2 regions of the Bacillus sp. D48C genome follow, and region 2 is predicted to be linked to the other one. Evidence: riboswitches for the same ligand, from Rfam matches in the RefSeq annotation. Region 2 holds a riboswitch; the other holds the start of a gene.

The links. A riboswitch is a leader RNA that binds a small molecule or an ion and turns the genes downstream of it on or off. The one in region 2 is predicted to bind lysine.
Region 1: it holds a riboswitch for lysine, as region 2 does, so the genes downstream of both, ACLBXA_RS25385 (aspartate kinase) here and lysA (diaminopimelate decarboxylase) in region 2, are expected to answer to the same signal.

Annotation. Positions count from the first base shown of each region.
Region 1 is NZ_JBKFAQ010000014.1:89,052-93,621, forward strand. Features, by position in the region: gene ACLBXA_RS25385 (aspartate kinase) at 54-1,283, opposite strand; lysine riboswitch at 1,486-1,672, opposite strand; gene ACLBXA_RS25390 (DoxX-like family protein) at 1,864-2,772, shown strand; gene ACLBXA_RS25395 (DUF4166 domain-containing protein) at 2,777-3,388, shown strand; gene ACLBXA_RS25400 (YndJ family protein) at 3,394-4,570, shown strand, end outside.
Region 2 is NZ_JBKFAQ010000005.1:223,181-227,750, forward strand. Features, by position in the region: gene ACLBXA_RS15325 (LTA synthase family protein) at 160-2,046, opposite strand; gene ACLBXA_RS15330 (DUF3888 domain-containing protein) at 2,300-2,695, shown strand; lysine riboswitch at 2,785-2,966, shown strand; gene lysA (diaminopimelate decarboxylase) at 3,147-4,463, shown strand.

The DNA.
Region 1 (4,570 bases), on a different contig from region 2:
ATAGGAATGTAATACATTAATATGATTTTTTTAGTATTACTAAATAGATGAGATTAGCTCATTTGCACGAAAGGCTCAATTTTCGCCATAAATGATTGATGCAGCGCCTCAACGCCTGTTACTAAATGAAGGCGGTCAATAACGACAGACACTTTAATTTCTGATGTACTTACCATTTTAATATGAATATCTTCTTCTTTTAAAGTAGTGAACATATTTGCAGCGACACCTGGGTTAGATACCATGCCAGATCCTACGATTGATACTTTTGCTAAGTGATTTTCATGTTCTACAGATTCATAGTGAAGAGTTTCTTGATTTTGTTCCAAAACTTCTAAAGTTTCTCTTAAATCATTCGAATGAATGGAGAAGGAGAGGTGTACAGTTCCTTCATTTGTAATACTTTGAATTATGATATCTACATTAATGTGTGCTGCTGCTAATGTAGAGAAAACTGTTGAAAGCGAGCCTTGTTCTAATCCTTTAATTGTGACACGTGTAATGTTATCCTCAAATGCAATACCTTTAACGATTGATTGTTGTTCCATGTTACATTCTCCTTTTACAATTGTTCCGTTTTCTTGTTCCATACTTGAGCGAACTTCTAAAACTACGTTATGATTTTTAGCAAACTCAACAGCGCGCGGGTGTAATACGCCGGCACCGAGATTAGCAAGCTCTAACATTTCGTCATAAGAAATTTCGTCTAATTTGTAAGCATCTTTTACAACTCGTGGGTCCGTCGTATATACGCCTGTCACGTCCGTATAAATATCACATTTTTTTGCTTTAAGTGCAGCGGCTAGTGCGACAGCAGTCGTATCAGAACCACCACGGCCAAGCGTTGTAATTTCATTTTCTACACTTATACCTTGGAAACCAGCTACGATAACAATCGTGCCTTCAGCAAGATAAGATTGAATACGATTTGTATGAATGTCAGTAATCCGTGCACTACTATGTACAGATTCTGTCGTAATACCTGCTTGCCACCCTGTTAATGAAATTGCATGATAGCCTTTTGCTTGCAGTGCCATTGTTAATAATGAAATAGTTACTTGTTCTCCTGTAGATAGAAGCATATCCATTTCACGTTTACTTGGATTTTCTGTGATAGCGTTAGCGAGTGCGACAAGTTCATCTGTGCTTTTTCCCATTGCTGAAACGACAGAGACAATGCTATGACCTCGTTCATATTCTTCAATAATTAAATTTGCTACATGTTGAATGCGTTCGACGCTTCCGACAGAAGTGCCACCAAATTTTTGAACAATTGTTTCCATTACAAATTCCTTCTTTCGTCTATTTTTAAGAATAGATTAGGAAATATATAAATCCCAATACTCCTGTAGTTACCAGAAAGACAAACAAAAAACACCATCTCAAATAAGTGAGGATGGTGCTGTTACAGGAAAAGGGAAACAGAAAACGGAGCTAATAAAAAAACCGCCAAAAAAGGAATATCATAAAAAATGATATCTCTTTTTTGTAGATAGCTCTTCATACGTACACGTCTGTACATATGACAGTTCTGTTTCTATTCGAAAACAGCCCCAATTGACAAATGCAGAGAAATTTATCAATTTCGGCAATACTTCCTTTCATCTAAGTTCATAGACATCTCTGTGTCTCCATTAGAATACTCATAAGTATCGCAACCTCTATCTCACGTTTTAGGCGAGAGTGTTTGATTTATGAAGTTATTGGTAACATTTGTTTTATAATAATTTAAATTTTTCGGGGAATCAAGTGTTTTACATATATTTTAAAAATTCTTTCTTTTTACAGAAAAGTTTGTGAAAAATGTAGCAAAATAAATTCATTGCATGTACATTAAACTTATAGTGCATAGGAGGTGGGAGAATGAAAAGGAAACAGCCTATTTATGTTGCGACAAAAATGAACACGACGATGGAAAAATTATGGAGATATACGCAAGAACCAGATATACATACAGAGTGGGATGCTCGCTTTACTGAAATTTCGTATTTAGGGAAAAAAGAAGGAGAACCACAGAAGTTTTTGTATAAAACAAAGATTGGATTTGGGCTTGAAATAGCTGGAGAAGGGGAATCAATAGGTGAAATAAGAAAAGAAACTGGTGAAAGAATTTCCTCTTTAAAATTTTGGACGGATAATACATTATCTCTTATTCAAATAGGACGTGGTTATTGGAAGTATACGCCGAATAAAGAATACATCCATTTTGAGACACAATATGATTATGATACAAGATTTGGTCGTATAGGAAATGTAATAGATTCCTATATTTTTCGTCCGTTATTAGGTTGGGCGACCGCTTGGAGTTTTGATGCCTTAAAATTATGGTTAGAAAAGGGGCTTCATCCTAGGTTACTAATTAGAAGAACAATGACGTATTGGCTCGTATGCTTTTTATTTGCTTTTGTATGGATATATCAAGGGATAGTGCCGAAACTACTGTTTACTCATTCAGAAGAAGTAAAGATGCTTTCTGTATTAATTGGTTCAAATGAAAGTAGTGTATATATACTTAAAATAATTGGGGTGTTAGAAATAATTTTCGGTGTCGTATGGCTGTTGCCACTAACAAAACGAAAATTATTTATACTGCATATTATTGTATTACTAGTTTTAACGTTAGCGGCAGGATTTACGAATATCGCAAGCTTTACAGGGCCGTTTAATCCGATTACATTAAATGTTCTTCTAATGGGGTTATCAATTGTCGGTTATATAAATAGTTTCGATTTACCAAGCGCGAAAAATTGCAAGAGGGCGAGAAAGGGATAAGTGTATGGCTAATATGTATGAACGATTATTAGGGGATACCTATAAAAATCTTCATCCTGAATTGCAGAAGCGTTATGCCATTACAGAAGAGAATAGTTTTACAGGGGAAGGAAAGATGGATGAAATTTACGGTGGCTCTTTTTTCGTGAAATTTATATTGAAAATTGCATCGAAGTTTCGAATGTTTTTCTCGGAACGAGGAGAGGAAATTCCATTTACGATACAAAACATAGCTGAGCGAGATGAATATGGACAAGAATTAGTAAGGTGGAACCGTACTTTTTATTTTCATAATAAGAAAAGATATTTTAACGCAGTTATGCAATTGGATGAAAACGAAAATGAAATTGTAGATTATTTTGGCGAACCACATTTACTCGTTTCTACACTACATTTTCATATCGATGAGTTAGGGGCAATGCATATTGCTTCAAAGAAACAATGGTTTTATATGTTTGGAAGAAAAATTCCGTTGCCAAAATTCTTGTATGGTGAAGCAAAAATTGTTGAAAGTTATGATGCAACACTACAGTGTTTTCGAATTCATGTACAAGTACGAAACCCGTTAATTGGCTCGCTTTTTTCATATAAGGGAACATTTGTGGAAAGGAAATAAACGATATGAAAAATATAATATTTGGGCTTGCTGGTTATGTTGTTTTTCTATTATGTGAGCGGTCGAATATAAATCCTGTTGAAGCAATTATATTATTATCTGTTTTATTATTTATACCAATGTCACTTTGTATTATTGATAAAAGAAAAAGAGATGGATCGTATTTATTATTTTATAAATTCGTATCGTTTTTATATCCAATTGCAGCAATTTGTGCAATGCTAGCTTTCGTCACAAATCACTATGTATTTGCGCTAGTTTGGTTTGTATATACAGGAATTGTTGCGTTATTTGGTGTAAGTAGATTGCTAGAAAGAGGATGGAAGCCGTTAGAAGAGACCGCCATAGATAGTGCGTTTATTTATTTGTTTTTAGGTGGTTTTTGGTTTTTTGCTTCAGTAGCAAAACTTTCAATTATGCAGTTTAGCTCTGACATTGTTTTACTCACAGCTGCACATTTTCATTATTCGGCGTTTCTATTGCCATTATCAGCTGGTTTAATAGGGAGAAAAAGAGAAAAGAGAAGTAAAGTATATGATGTTATTATGTTTATCATCATGATTTCACCTATGACAGTCGCAATAGGAATTACATACTCGAGAATATTTGAATTTTTTGCAGTGTTTCTATATTTATGTGCGATTTATGGGTATGGATTTTACGTTTGGAGAGCAAAATTTAATGCTATCAGTGCAAAGATTCTACTAATCGTTTCGTCTAGTACACTCATGGTTACAATTATGTTCTCACTTATATACTCATACGGGAATTTGAAGCATGTAATGACGATTACAATTGCTCAAATGGTTTGGATTCATGGTGTTGTCAATGGAATTGGAGTAGCGTTACCGGCATTTGTCGGCTGGATGATCGAAAAGAGTGTTCCGAATTATAAATACTATGGGAAACCAATGAGTAAATTAAGAGGAAGTGTGGCAATTGGTGAGGCTTTTTTATATAGCGGCAATTTAGTAGGCAGTAAGGAATACAACGGTTTAGTTGATCAAATAACTGATTTTCATAGTGAGTCATTTGACGTGACGAAGGTACCTTTAAGTATTATTCGTTTTTATGAAAATACAACAGAGTATGAGTTGCAATCAAATATTAAATGGGCTCGTTGGTTCCGCCCATTTGCATTTTGTTATGAGAAAATGAGTAAGCGTGTGGGACAAATACATT
Region 2 (4,570 bases):
TCTTAATTAGTGTATGAAAGTTTACTTATTTTATCATACCATAAATTTATTCCTCATACGAAAGAAATTACCAATTTGTGAAAGATTTCATAGAAGGATGAGGAATAAATTAAGTGAAAATAAAAAGAGGAAGCAACTTGTATAAAGTTGCTTCCTTTACTATTCAAATTTCGTTGTCATCGTTCCGGTTTTATATCGATTATTAGGATCGAAACGTAATAAATCTCCATAAATTAATTTATCGGAGAGTTTTAATTCTGTTTTTGCTTTTTCAACATACGGCTGACATAGCGTCATGTCAGCTTCTTCACCCGTACTTCTTTTGTAGCACATATTTTTTGTATAAACATACTCTTCAGAAACAAAGCTACCATCACGCATTACCATAAGCGGGTCTTTTTCTTTAATAAATAAGTCAGTTCCAAATTCAACGGATTTATTTGTTTTAATACCAAGTAAATGAAGGAGCGTTGGTTTAATATCAATTTGACCAGATACTTTAGAAACAACTTTTCCTTCTTGACCAGGCACATGAATAATAAGAGGAACGCGTTGTAATTGCATAGAATCGAATGGTGTAATAGTATCTTTTCCTAGGAACTGTGCCATAGCTGCGTTATGGTTTTCGGAAATACCATAATGATCACCATAAATGACAATAACGGAATTATCATACAGTCCTTCTTCTTTTAATTGTTTAATAAATAATTTAAGAGCTTCATCTGTGTAACGAACAGTTGGGAAGTAGCGGTTTACAACACCACTTTCTGAGTTGAATTCATCAACATATTGGTCTTCCGGATTTAGAAGAAACGGAAAATGATTTGTTAATGTAATAAATTTTGTATAGAACGGTTGCGGTAAAGATTTTAACTTTGGAATAGATTGTTCAAAGAACTCTTTATCTTTTAATCCCCAACCGACAGACATTTGTTCCGTTCCTACGTAATCATTTAAATTAAAGTAACGATCATATCCAAGTGTAGGATACATTACATCCCGATTCCAAAACGTTTTATCGTTTGAATGGAAGACGGCAGAAGAATATCCGTATTTCTTTAATTGTTCTGGTGTAGCTGTGTATTCATTTGTTGCATGAGTAAAGAATACAGAACCACGATCTAGTGGGTAAAGTGAGTTTTCAACGATAAATTCAGCATCAGAAGTTTTACCTTGTCCAGTTTGATGATAGAAGTTATCGAAATAGAAGCTATCCTTAATAAATTCATTTAAAAATGGTGTAATTTCTTTTCCATTTATTTTTTTATTAATAACAAAGCTTTGTGTAGATTCCATTGAAATTAAAATTACATTTTTACCTTTTGCAGCTCCAAATAAGTTTTTATCAACTTGCTTGTCTTTTGAGTCTGTATAGTTCTTAATTTCAGAAAATCCATCGCCACTTGCAAATACACGCTCAGCTGAAGACTTGGATTGAAGTGTAATATCAAATAGATGATATGTGTATAAACCTAAATTTTTCACAACAGTTTGACGGTCAAATGAGCGTGAGAACATTTGTGGTTTATAAATAACTGATACAACAATTTGTAGTGCTAATAAAGCTGTTACACCGCTAAAGAAAGTTCGCTTCTCTGAGCGGGAAAGTGGTGTTTTGTCGCCAAATGATGGGAATTTACGCGAAATAAACATTAAAATAATTGCATCTGCAAATAAAAGTAATGTTTTGTACGTAAAGAGTTCTTTTATACTTGTCCCTAAATCAGCCATATTGTTTGTTTGGAATAAAACCGGGAAAGTAACGAAATCGTTATAGAACCCATAAAACATTGCGTTTCCAAATAAAATAAATGACAGTATAAAACTGATTCCAATTATAATTCGGTTTCGGTGCTTAGATGCAAGTAAAGCTAAGCCGAAAAATAAAAGTAACGCAGCTAGTGGATTAATAAAAAGCATGAATTCTTCAAAGAAATTATCAATTTTAATATCAAATGCTAGCTTGTACACAATATATGTTTTAATCCATAGTAAAACGACTGCAACGAGTGCAAATCGCAGTTTTGGAAACAGATGTTGTAGCATAATATACTCCTCTCCTAAAAAGCATGACAGTTCTTGTGAGTCAGTTTGCTTAACGACTCCTTTTATATATACGAACAGTCCTTTGTTATTATGATTATTATACTATGAGTATCATTATACGAAAATAAAAGGGGGTTGTGGGCTTTTTTATAATAATCGAGTAGAAAAAGATTGGTGGGAGACAATAAAACAGAATTTCTATGTATGATAATTATCGTACGTAGAAAGAATCGCGTGATATACGGAGGTTATAATGCGAAAATTATTATATTTTATAGCATGCAGTAGTGTTATACTTTTTACTTCACCGAGTGTGTCGGTAGCTCAATATGATGCACCTCTTATGGAAGATGCACTTTATTCTGTTTTATTTCCAAAAATAAATAAAGCAATTGAAAAACAATATGGAAGTTTGAAACCTTATCAATGTCCTAAAATTATTAGTTTAAAAAAAGTGTATAGCGGTACATATTTATTTCAAGCAAGTATTGAAGTGACAAAGTATGAACGTGTTGCTGGGAAAATTGCTCCACCATTTGAGAAGGTAACGATTACATTTAATAACGAAGAAGGCGAATGGGAAGTGACAAAGATTTCAGTAAAGCGCTTACCAAACGATACAAAATTAAACTGTAAAAAAACAATATAAAAAATTGTTTGACAAATAAAATGGTCCTTTGGTATTGTTAATAGCAACAATTAGATGTTTGAAAATTAAATAGACTTACCTCATCTACTCTCAAAGGTAGAGGCCGCGATAGGAAAGAGTAAGCTATGGGAGATTTAATGGAATCTGTGATCATAGGTTGAAAGGGACTATTGCCGAAATATAAGAATAACCATCTTATTCATATATTGGGACTACATTGAATAAATGTAGTACTGTCATAAGATTTATTTTATGGAGAGCTATTTGGAGATGTTGATGCGGTTTCTTATTTTGAGGAGATAACAACTCGTTTATTTTTTCAATATATATTTTTCCTAATAAGAAACGCGTGTGAACATTGTTCCGCGCGTTTTTTGTCTATCTAAAAGCGTGCTGCAATGAATAGAAGATTGGGGTTATGAGTTTTAGAGGAAATAAGGGAGGAATTTAAATGTATTTACACGGCACAAGCCGAATTAATGGGCAAGGACACTTAGAAATTGGAGGGTGCGATACGACGCAGCTAGCAAAGCAATACGGAACACCACTTTATGTATACGATGAAGAGTCTATTCGAGGAAAATGCCGAGCGTTTCATCGTGCTTTTAAAGAAAGTGGTTTCTCTTATCAAGTAGCATATGCAAGCAAGGCGTTCTTGTGCATGGAGATGTGCCGAGTAGCTCGTGAAGAGAATATGTCATTAGACGTTGTTTCTGGGGGAGAATTATATACTGCGCTCCAAGCTGGATTTCCAGCATCACGTATTCATTTTCATGGAAATAATAAAACAGAAGAAGAGATAGTGATGGCTCTTCAGGCGAATATTGGTTGTTTTGTCGTAGATAATTTCTTTGAATTAGAAATTTTACACGATTTAGCGATGCAACATGGAAAATTTGTGAACATATTAATTCGTGTAACACCTGGAGTAGAGGCGCACACACATGAATATATTACAACAGGCCAAGATGATTCGAAATTTGGATTTGGCGTTTCAAACGGTCAAGCGATGCAGGCAATTGGATTTGCTTTACAAAAATCAAATTATAATGTGCTAGGGATTCATTCACATATCGGATCGCAAATATTTGAAACAGCTGGTTTTGTTCGAGCAATTGAAGTTCTTCGCCAATTTTTAGAAGAAGTGAGAGAGCAAACAAACTATGTAGTAAAAGTGTTAAATGTAGGCGGGGGATTTGGAATACGCTACACAGAGTCGGATACACCATTAACTCTTGAGACATATGTGCGAGCTGTAACAAGTGCAGTGAGAGAACAATTTACTGTATGTGAATATCCATTGCCAGAAATATGGATTGAACCAGGCCGTAGCATTGTAGGTGATGCTGGGACAACAATTTATACAGTTGGATCTGTGAAAGATATTCCTGGTATTCGGAAATATGTATCAGTCGATGGTGGAATGACAGATAATTTAAGACCTGCTTTATATAGTGCGCGTTATGAAGCAATGTTAGCGAATCGAGGGAATGATGAGAATGAGGAACTCGTTTCGATTGCTGGGAAATGCTGTGAGAGTGGAGATATGTTGATTTGGGATATTCATTTACCAAAAGTCGCTTCTGCTGATTTACTAGCAGTTTCCTGTACAGGAGCCTACGGGTATTCGATGGCGAATAATTACAATCGGATTCGAAGACCAGCCGTGGTCTTTGCAAAAGGCGGAACATCGCAAGTAGTTGTGGAACGCGAAACATATGAAAATATTATTGGGAACGATCGCATACGTATTAAAGAGCTTGTCTAAATAGAAAAGGAGTTGTTCGGATGGGCAATTCCTTTTTTGTAAAATAAAATAATTAAAATATATCGGAAAACTAGGATTGAAAAAAATCAGAATTGTGATAAAATACA